One region of the Escherichia marmotae genome, then DNA from elsewhere that is predicted to be linked to it. Evidence: predicted binding sites of a transcription regulator. Region 1 holds the regulator's gene; the other holds the start of a gene.
The links. The regulator PurR, encoded in region 1, represses purine synthesis genes. The targets are predictions, from matches to a motif close to CANGCAAACGTTTGCNTG.

Region 2: the regulator PurR is predicted to act here: its motif matches at 2,031-2,048, upstream of purH (bifunctional phosphoribosylaminoimidazolecarboxamide formyltransferase/IMP cyclohydrolase).

What each region holds. Positions count from the first base shown of each region.
Region 1 is NZ_CP025979.1:733,816-739,235, reverse strand. It holds gene mepH (peptidoglycan DD-endopeptidase MepH) at 103-930, shown strand; gene sodB (superoxide dismutase [Fe]) at 1,058-1,639, shown strand; gene C1192_RS03960 (MFS transporter) at 1,786-2,955, opposite strand; gene cydH (cytochrome bd-I accessory subunit CydH) at 3,121-3,210, opposite strand; gene purR (HTH-type transcriptional repressor PurR) at 3,509-4,534, shown strand; gene punR (DNA-binding transcriptional activator PunR) at 4,531-5,420, opposite strand, start outside.
Region 2 is NZ_CP025979.1:3,560,027-3,565,446, forward strand. It holds gene purD (phosphoribosylamine--glycine ligase) at 1-323, opposite strand, end outside; gene purH (bifunctional phosphoribosylaminoimidazolecarboxamide formyltransferase/IMP cyclohydrolase) at 335-1,924, opposite strand; rRNA gene C1192_RS18325 (16S ribosomal RNA) at 2,542-4,083, shown strand; tRNA gene C1192_RS18330 (tRNA-Glu) at 4,169-4,244, shown strand; rRNA gene C1192_RS18335 (23S ribosomal RNA) at 4,440-5,420, shown strand, end outside.

The DNA.
Region 1 (5,420 bases):
CAATAAAAGCTATTAACTTTCTCTTCTTCTATGCATTAGAATCATCAAGTTTTGTAAATCAGACGCAGGCATGATAGACCTGCCTTAACAGAGGGACGCTCAGTGGCGCGGATAAACCGTATTTCGATCACGCTCTGTGCTTTACTTTTTACCACCCTGCCTTTAACGCCTATGGCCCATGCTTCAAAGCAAGCCAGGGAGAGTTCTGCTACTACTCACATCACCAAAAAAGCAGATAAAAAGAAAAGCACGGCAACCACCAAAAAGACCAATAAAGCCAGCCAGAAAACAGCGAAAAAAGCCGCCAGTAAAAGTACCACTAAAAGTAGAACTGCTTCTTCCGTAAAAAAATCCTCCATTACCGCTTCTAAAAACGCCAAAAACCGCAGCAAACAAGTTGTGAATAAAACAGCGGCAGCCAGCTTTACGGAAAAGTGCACTAAACGTAAGGGTTATAAAACACATTGCGTGAAAGTTAAAAATGCCGCACCAGGAACCCTCGCTGACGCACATAAAGCCAAAGTACAGAAAGCCACTACCGTGGCAATGAATAAACTGATGCAACAAATTGGCAAGCCATATCGCTGGGGCGGCAGCTCACCGCGTACCGGTTTCGATTGTAGCGGGCTGGTTTATTACGCCTATAAAGATCTGGTGAAGATCCGTATTCCACGTACAGCTAACGAAATGTATCACCTGCGTGACGCCGCACCGATCGATCGCAGTGAATTGAAAAATGGCGACCTGGTCTTCTTCCGCACTCAGGGTCGCGGAACCGCCGATCACGTTGGCGTGTATGTTGGCAACGGCAAATTTATTCAGTCTCCGCGCAGTGGACAGGAAATTAAAATCACTTCTTTAAGCGAAGATTACTGGCAGCGCCACTATGTAGGTGCTCGTCGGGTAATGACCCCAAAAACACTTCGCTAAAACTTTACCCTGTTGTTACAGCAACAGGGTAAGTTCATCTTTTGTCTCACCTTTTATTTTGCTACCCTATCCTCACGCACAATAAGGCTATTGTACGTATGCCAATTAATAATAAAGGAGAGTAGCAATGTCATTTGAATTACCTGCACTACCATATGCTAAAGATGCTCTGGCACCGCACATTTCTGCGGAAACTATCGAGTATCACTACGGCAAACATCATCAAACTTATGTCACTAACCTGAACAACCTGATCAAAGGTACTGCGTTTGAAGGTAAATCACTGGAAGAGATTATTCGTAGCTCTGAAGGTGGCGTATTCAACAACGCTGCTCAGGTCTGGAACCATACTTTCTACTGGAACTGCCTGGCACCGAACGCCGGTGGCGAACCGACTGGTGAACTGGCTGACGCTATCGCCGCTTCTTTTGGTAGCTTTGCCGATTTTAAAGCGCAGTTTACTGATGCTGCGATCAAAAACTTTGGTTCTGGCTGGACCTGGCTGGTGAAAAACAGCGATGGCAAACTGGCTATCGTTTCTACTTCTAATGCCGGTACTCCGCTGACCACCGATGCGACCCCGCTGCTGACCGTTGATGTCTGGGAACACGCTTACTACATCGACTATCGCAATGCGCGTCCTGGCTACCTGGAACACTTCTGGGCGCTGGTGAACTGGGAGTTCGTGGCGAAAAATCTCGCTGCATAATAACTGATGGCAAATGCAACATTGCCTGATGCGTTACGCTTATCAGACCTACGCGGATGAGGCGTTAACACCACATCTGGCAAGATAAATCGCACTTTGCCTGCAAACTGTAACGCAGAAGGTTATCCTTCTGCGTTTTTGTTTTATTAGCTGTTGGCAACGCAAACTGCTTCAGGTTGTTTTCTGGCTGACATAAACACCAACAATAATGCCAGTCCCGCGACAATCGCCCCCATCACCGGCACAAAACTGTACCCCAGACCACCGGAAATCACCGCACCACCAGCAGCCGCTCCCAATGCATTTCCAAGGTTAAAGGCACCAATATTCACCGATGATGACAGACCCGGTGCTTCGCTGGCGACTCGCATCACTCGCATCTGCAAGGGCGGTACGACCGCAAAGGTTGCCGCGCCCCACACTACCATGCTGATTGCCGCACCGAACTCATTACGGGCCAGGAACGGGATTGCCAGCATAATCACCATCAGCAGCAACAAAAATCCCTTCAGCGTGCCGTTGACCGAACGATCTGCCAGTTTACCGCCGAGATAGTTACCGATAGAGAATCCGACACCAATCAGCACCAGCATGGCTGTAACAAACACCGGCGTCGCGTGGGTGATACTTTGCAGCACCGGAGAAATATAAGTGTAGAGCGTAAACATTGCGCCAGCCCCCAACACCGTCGTCAGTAAAGCCGATAACACCTGCGGACGCAGCAGCACCGCCAGCTCTTTTTTCACTTCTGGTCGCGCCCCTGCGCCACCTTTCGGTAAAGAGAAGTACAGGCTAATCATCGAAATCACGCCCAACCCCGCCGTTGCCAGGAACGACATTCGCCAGCCAATAGTTTCACCCAACCAGGTCGCCGCCGGAACACCGCCGATATTCGCCAAAGTTAAGCCCATAAACATGGTCGCAACTGCGCTGGCCTGTTTATGTTTTGGCACAACGCTTGCGGCCACAACTGACCCCAGGCCAAAAAATGCACCGTGATTCAGACTGGTCAAAATACGTGAAAGCAGCAGTGTCATGTAATCCGGGGCAATGGCAGAAAGTACATTACCAAGGGTAAAAATCGCCATCAGGAAAATCAGCGCGCTGCGGCGGGCACGATGAGAAAGTAATAATGTCATCAGCGGCGCGCCAACCATCACACCAACCGCATAGGCACTGATTAACATTCCGGCAGCAGGGATCGAGACATCCACACCGCGCGCAATGACGGGCAACAGGCCCATTGGCGAGAACTCCGTTGTCCCGATACCAAACGCGCCAATCGCCAGCGCCAGCAACGGATAGTTAATTTTCATGCCTAATCTCCACCTCTTCGCGTCATCACGCGATGTTCATCAAAGTGGCGAAAGCATGACATCAATCACAAAAGAATGAAAATAACAAAAAGAGAAAACACTTTTGCCATTTTGCTAACAAAGAGGAGAGAGATGCGAGGGAGAACGCGCTCCCTCGAGGGGAAATCAGTGCAGCGCGGCAGTCAAACCCACTGCCACGATCAAACCAAGAACGATAATGGTTGTTACCAATGAAAATTTAAGGTCGATGCTCATCAAGTTTTCTCCTTTTTTATTACCACACAAAAAATGATATTACTCATTTTTACACAGTGTGATGAAAAAATCTCCCGGCATTTATAATGATAAGTGTTTTTACTACTTCCCCTTTTCATCAAGATCGGCCAAAATTCCACGCTTACACTATTTGCGTACTGGCCATTGACCCCTTCCTGACGCTCCGTGTCATTTTTCCGGCGTACCGCAACACTTTCGTTGTGCGTAAGGTGTGTAAAGGCAAACGTTTACCTTGCGATTTTGCAGGAGCTGAAGTTAGGGTCTGGAGTGAAATGGAATGGCAACAATAAAAGATGTAGCGAAACGAGCAAACGTTTCCACTACAACTGTGTCACACGTTATAAACAAAACGCGTTTTGTCGCGGAAGAGACTCGTAACGCTGTGTGGGCAGCGATTAAAGAATTACACTACTCTCCTAGCGCGGTGGCGCGTAGCCTGAAGGTTAACCACACCAAGTCTATCGGTTTGCTGGCGACCAGCAGCGAAGCGGCCTATTTTGCCGAGATCATTGAAGCGGTAGAAAAAAATTGCTTCCAGAAAGGCTACACACTGATTCTGGGCAATGCGTGGAACAATCTTGAGAAACAGCGGGCCTATCTGTCGATGATGGCGCAAAAACGCGTCGATGGCCTGCTGGTCATGTGTTCTGAGTATCCGGAACCATTGCTGGCGATGCTGGAAGAGTATCGCCATATCCCGATGGTGGTGATGGACTGGGGCGAAGCAAAAGCGGACTTTACCGATGCAGTTATCGATAACGCTTTTGAAGGCGGCTACATGGCCGGGCGCTATCTGATTGAACGCGGTCATCGCGAAATTGGCGTTATTCCTGGTCCGCTGGAGCGCAACACCGGCGCTGGCCGTCTGGCGGGTTTTATGAAAGCGATGGAAGAAGCCATGATCAAGGTGCCGGAAAACTGGATTGTGCAGGGTGACTTTGAGCCTGAATCGGGTTATCGCGCCATGCAGCAAATCCTGTCGCAACCGCACCGCCCTACTGCTGTCTTCTGTGGCGGCGATATCATGGCTATGGGCGCACTTTGCGCCGCTGATGAAATGGGTCTGCGCGTACCGCAAGATATTTCGCTGATCGGTTATGATAACGTGCGCAACGCCCGTTATTTTACTCCGGCGCTGACGACTATCCATCAGCCAAAAGATTCGCTGGGCGAAACGGCGTTCAACATGCTGTTGGATCGTATCGTCAACAAACGCGAAGAACCGCAGTCAATTGAAGTTCATCCGCGGCTTATTGAACGCCGCTCCGTGGCTGACGGTCCGTTCCGCGACTATCGTCGTTAATCATCCGTTGCGGGAGTCTCTTCCGGCTCCCGCAGCCATTCCTTATTCAGCGTCTCGCTATCACCGAGATACTCCAGCAGCCAGGTTAACGCAGGCGACATATCATTCTGCTGCCAGGTCAGACAACATGCCGAATCAGGGAATGGATTTTCCAGTTCTAATGCTACCCACTTCCCCTCGTTCAGCCACGGTTTAGCGAAATGGGTCGGCACCATGCCAATGCATAACCCGGCCGAGATACAGGTTGCCGATGATTCCCAGTCCGGGACAACCAGGCGCTTTTGGTTATCGAGCAGCCAGGTAATACGTTTGGGCAGCGTCCGTGACGTGTCTTCGCGCACCAGTGACGGCCAGTTGCGCAACGTATCATCGCTGAACGGCCCATTCATCGACGCAAGCGGATGGTGGCGGGCAACAACACAACTCCAGCTCAACATTCCCATATCACGGAAGGCGTAACGCCCACCTACCGGAATCGCCCGTGTCGCACCAATCGCCAGTTCCACACGTCCGTCGGAAAGCGCATCCCAGACACCGTTAAACACCTCCTGAAAAACCAGAAGTTCGACGTCATCAAAATGGCGATAGAAATCAACAATCATCTGCCGCGTGCGTTCTGGCCTGACAATATTATCTACCGCGATGGCTAACTGACCGCGCCAACCGTTCGCTATCTGCTGACATTGCTGGCGAGTGATCTGCATTTTTTTGACAACAGAACGCCCTTCTTTGAGAAACCACGCCCCGGCAGCGGTCAGTTCCACGTCACGATGACGCCTTTCAAAAAGCGGCACTGCCAGCCACTCTTCCAACTGACGAACGGTATAGCTGACCGCAGAAGGAACGCGATGCAACTCCTGGGCCGCGGCGCTAAAACTACCATTAC
Region 2 (5,420 bases), 1.8 Mb from region 1:
GTAAATGCTTTCGAGCCTTCCAGTTGTGCGGCACCTGCGGTTGGGCCGAAGATTTTCAGCCCAGCGGCGCGGAAGGTATCAACCACGCCTTTCACCAGCGGTGCTTCCGGGCCGACGATGGTTAGGTCGATCTTTTCGTTTTGCGCGAAATCCAGCAGCGCCGGGATATCGGTCACGCCGATAGCGACGTTTTGCAGCGCAGGTTCCAGCGCCGTTCCCGCATTACCTGGTGCGACAAATACGGTCTCAACCAGCGGCGATTGCGCCGCTTTCCAGGCCAGCGCGTGTTCGCGCCCGCCGTTACCAATCACTAATACTTTCATCTGTCGCTCCATTAATGGCGGAAGTGGCGCATGTCGGTGAAGAGCATCGCAATACCGTGCTCGTCGGCGGCAGCAATCACTTCGTCATCACGGATAGAACCGCCAGGCTGGATTACGCAGGTCACGCCCGCAGCGGCGGCGGCATCAATACCGTCGCGGAACGGGAAGAACGCGTCAGAAGCCATCGAGGAACCTTTCACTTCCAGACCTTCATCGGCGGCTTTAATACCGGCGATTTTCGCGGAGTACACGCGGCTCATCTGGCCCGCGCCAATCCCGATGGTCATATTGTTTTTGGCATAGACGATGGCGTTGGATTTCACGAACTTCGCCACCTTCCAGCAGAACAGCGCATCACGTAGTTCCTGCTCGGTCGGCTGGCGTTTAGTCACCACGCGCAGTTCTTCTGCGCCAACCATGCCCAGATCGCGATCCTGAACCAGCAAACCGCCATTCACGCGTTTGAAATCGAGGCCCGGAACACGCTCGCCCCACTGACCACAGGTCAGGACGCGCACGTTCTGTTTGGCGGCGGTGATTTTCAGGGCTTCTTCGCTGGCGGACGGCGCAATGATCACTTCAACAAACTGACGGGAGATAATAGCCTGCGCGGTTTCAGCATCCAGCTCACGGTTAAAAGCGATAATGCCGCCGAATGCGGAGGTTGGGTCGGTTTTATACGCGCGATCGTAAGCATCAAGGATCGTGCTGCTGATGGCGACACCGCAGGGGTTAGCGTGCTTCACAATCACACAGGCTGGCTCCGCAAATTCTTTCACGCATTCCAGCGCCGCATCGGTATCAGCGATGTTGTTATAGGAAAGGGCTTTACCCTGAACCTGGATTGCGGTGGCAACGGAGGCTTCTTTCACATTCTCTTCTATATAGAAGGCAGCTTGCTGGTGGCTGTTTTCACCGTAGCGCATATCCTGCTTCTTAATGAAGTTCAGGTTAAGTGTGCGCGGGAAGCGGCCAGCCGCTTCTTTACTCTCGCCGTGATAAGCCGGAACCATGCTACCGAAGTAGTTGGCGATCATGCTGTCATAGGCGGCGGTATGTTCGAAGGCTTTGATGGCGAGGTCGAAACGGGTATTGAGAGTCAGAGAACCTTCGTTGGCATCCATCTCTTCAATAATAGCGTCATAGTCGCTGCTCTTAACAACGATAGCGACATCTCTATGATTCTTGGCGGCGGAGCGCACCATGGTTGGGCCGCCGATATCGATGTTCTCAACCGCATCTTCCAGTGAGCAGCCTTCACGGGCCACGGTCTGGGCGAATGGGTACAGGTTAACGACCACCATATCGATAGGTTGGATCTGATGTTCTTCCATAATGGCATAGTCCTGACCGCGACGGCCCAGAATACCGCCGTGCACTTTTGGATGCAGGGTCTTCACGCGTCCATCCATCATCTCCGGGAAACCGGTGTAATCGGAAACTTCGGTCACCGGCAGGCCTTTTTCTGCTAACAGACGGGCAGTGCCCCCTGTAGACAGCAGCTCCACACCGCGTGCAGAAAGTGCCTGGGCGAATTCGACGATACCGGCTTTGTCAGAAACACTGAGCAGAGCGCGGCGGACTGGACGACGTTGTTGCATGGTAAATCCCCTGGATTTGACTATTACAGAGAGCGTTAGCTGAATTTTTCGCAAAAAACTCAGCTAACGCCCCTAACGGGGCATCTTTATTTTTCGCCCGCATTGTAACGAAAACGTTTGCGCAACGCTCGCGAATTTTTTTGTTTCGATGGTGATCTCGATTTTGATTGCCATTAGCGGTTCAGGAATACAGAAATAACGCTGATGATTGTGGATAACTCTGTGTGTAAAAAGGTATAAAGCGGGGTTTTGCTGGGGAATGCAGCAGTCAGTCATTTTTTTGCAATTTTTCTATTGCGGCCTACGGAGAACACCCTATAATGCGCCTCCATCGACACGGCGGATGTGAATCACTTCACACAAACAGCCGGTTCGGTTGAAGAGAAAAAATCCTGAAATTCAGGGTTGACTCTGAAAGAGGAAAGCGTAATATACGCCACCTCGCGACAGTGAGCTGAAAGCTGCGTCGCAACTGCTCTTTAACAATTTATCAGACAATCTGTGTGGGCACTCGAAGATACGGATTCTTAACGTCGCAAGACGCTAAATGAATACCAAGTCTCAAGAGTGAACACGTAATTCATTACGAAGTTTAATTCTTTGAGCATCAAACTTTTAAATTGAAGAGTTTGATCATGGCTCAGATTGAACGCTGGCGGCAGGCCTAACACATGCAAGTCGAACGGTAACAGAAAGAAGCTTGCTTCTTTGCTGACGAGTGGCGGACGGGTGAGTAATGTCTGGGAAACTGCCCGATGGAGGGGGATAACTACTGGAAACGGTAGCTAATACCGCATAACGTCGCAAGACCAAAGAGGGGGACCTTCGGGCCTCTTGCCATCGGATGTGCCCAGATGGGATTAGCTAGTAGGCGGGGTAACGGCCCACCTAGGCGACGATCTCTAGCTGGTCTGAGAGGATGACCAGCCACACTGGAACTGAGACACGGTCCAGACTCCTACGGGAGGCAGCAGTGGGGAATATTGCACAATGGGCGCAAGCCTGATGCAGCCATGCCGCGTGTATGAAGAAGGCCTTCGGGTTGTAAAGTACTTTCAGCTGGGAGGAAGGGAGTAAAGTTAATACCTTTGCTCATTGACGTTACCCGCAGAAGAAGCACCGGCTAACTCCGTGCCAGCAGCCGCGGTAATACGGAGGGTGCAAGCGTTAATCGGAATTACTGGGCGTAAAGCGCACGCAGGCGGTTTGTTAAGTCAGATGTGAAATCCCCGGGCTCAACCTGGGAACTGCATCTGATACTGGCAAGCTTGAGTCTCGTAGAGGGGGGTAGAATTCCAGGTGTAGCGGTGAAATGCGTAGAGATCTGGAGGAATACCGGTGGCGAAGGCGGCCCCCTGGACGAAGACTGACGCTCAGGTGCGAAAGCGTGGGGAGCAAACAGGATTAGATACCCTGGTAGTCCACGCCGTAAACGATGTCGACTTGGAGGTTGTGCCCTTGAGGCGTGGCTTCCGGAGCTAACGCGTTAAGTCGACCGCCTGGGGAGTACGGCCGCAAGGTTAAAACTCAAATGAATTGACGGGGGCCCGCACAAGCGGTGGAGCATGTGGTTTAATTCGATGCAACGCGAAGAACCTTACCTGGTCTTGACATCCACAGAACATTCCAGAGATGGGATGGTGCCTTCGGGAACTGTGAGACAGGTGCTGCATGGCTGTCGTCAGCTCGTGTTGTGAAATGTTGGGTTAAGTCCCGCAACGAGCGCAACCCTTATCCTTTGTTGCCAGCGGTCCGGCCGGGAACTCAAAGGAGACTGCCAGTGATAAACTGGAGGAAGGTGGGGATGACGTCAAGTCATCATGGCCCTTACGACCAGGGCTACACACGTGCTACAATGGCGCATACAAAGAGAAGCGACCTCGCGAGAGCAAGCGGACCTCATAAAGTGCGTCGTAGTCCGGATTGGAGTCTGCAACTCGACTCCATGAAGTCGGAATCGCTAGTAATCGTGGATCAGAATGCCACGGTGAATACGTTCCCGGGCCTTGTACACACCGCCCGTCACACCATGGGAGTGGGTTGCAAAAGAAGTAGGTAGCTTAACCTTCGGGAGGGCGCTTACCACTTTGTGATTCATGACTGGGGTGAAGTCGTAACAAGGTAACCGTAGGGGAACCTGCGGTTGGATCACCTCCTTACCTTAAAGAAGCGTTCTTTGAAGTGCTCACACAGATTGTCTGATAGAAAGTGAAAAGCAAGGCGTCTTGCGAAGCAGACTGATACGTCCCCTTCGTCTAGAGGCCCAGGACACCGCCCTTTCACGGCGGTAACAGGGGTTCGAATCCCCTAGGGGACGCCACTTGCTGGTTTGTGAGTGAAAGTCGCCGGCCACTGTATCTCAAAACTCACTTACGAGTGATGTTTGAGATATTTGCTCTTTAAAAATCTGGATCAAGCTGAAAATTGAAACACTGAATAGTCGAAAGATTATTCGTGAGTCTCTCAAATTTTCGCAACACGATGATGGTTCGAAAGAAACATCTTCGGGTTGTGAGGTTAAGCGACTAAGCGTACACGGTGGATGCCCTGGCAGTCAGAGGCGATGAAGGACGTGCTAATCTGCGATAAGCGTCGGTAAGGTGATATGAACCGTTATAACCGGCGATTTCCGAATGGGGAAACCCAGTGTGATTCGTCACACTATCATTAACTGAATCCATAGGTTAATGAGGCGAACCGGGGGAACTGAAACATCTAAGTACCCCGAGGAAAAGAAATCAACCGAGATTCCCCCAGTAGCGGCGAGCGAACGGGGAGGAGCCCAGAGCCTGAATCAGTGTGTGTGTTAGTGGAAGCGTCTGGAAAGGCGTGCGATACAGGGTGACAGCCCCGTACACAAAAATGCACATGCTGTGAGCTCGATGAGTAGGGCGGGACACGTGGTATCCTGTCTGAATATGGGGGGACCATCCTCCAAGGCTAAATACTCCTGACTGACCGATAGTGAACCAGTACCGTGAGGGAAAGGCGAAAAGAACCCCGGCGAGGGGAGTGAAAAAGAACCTGAAACCGTGTACGTACAAGCAGTGGGAGCCTCTTTAATGGGGTGACTGCGTACCTTTTGTATAATGGGTCAGCGACTTATATTCTGTAGCAAGGTTAACCGAATAGGGGAGCCGAAGGGAAACCGAGTCTTAACTGGGCGTTAAGTTGCAGGGTATAGACCCGAAACCCGGTGATCTAGCCATGGGCAGGTTGAAGGTTGGGTAACACTAACTGGAGGACCGAACCGACTAATGTTGAAAAATTAGCGGATGACTTGTGGCTGGGGGTGAAAGGCCAATCAAACCGGGAGATAGCTGGTTCTCCCCGAAAGCTATTTAGGTAGCGCCTCGTGAATTCATCTCCGGGGGTAGAGCACTGTTTCGGCAAGGGGGTCATCCCGACTTACCAACCCGATGCAAACTGCGAATACCGGAGAATGTTATCACGGGAGACACACGGCGGGTGCTAACGTCCGTCGTGAAGAGGGAAA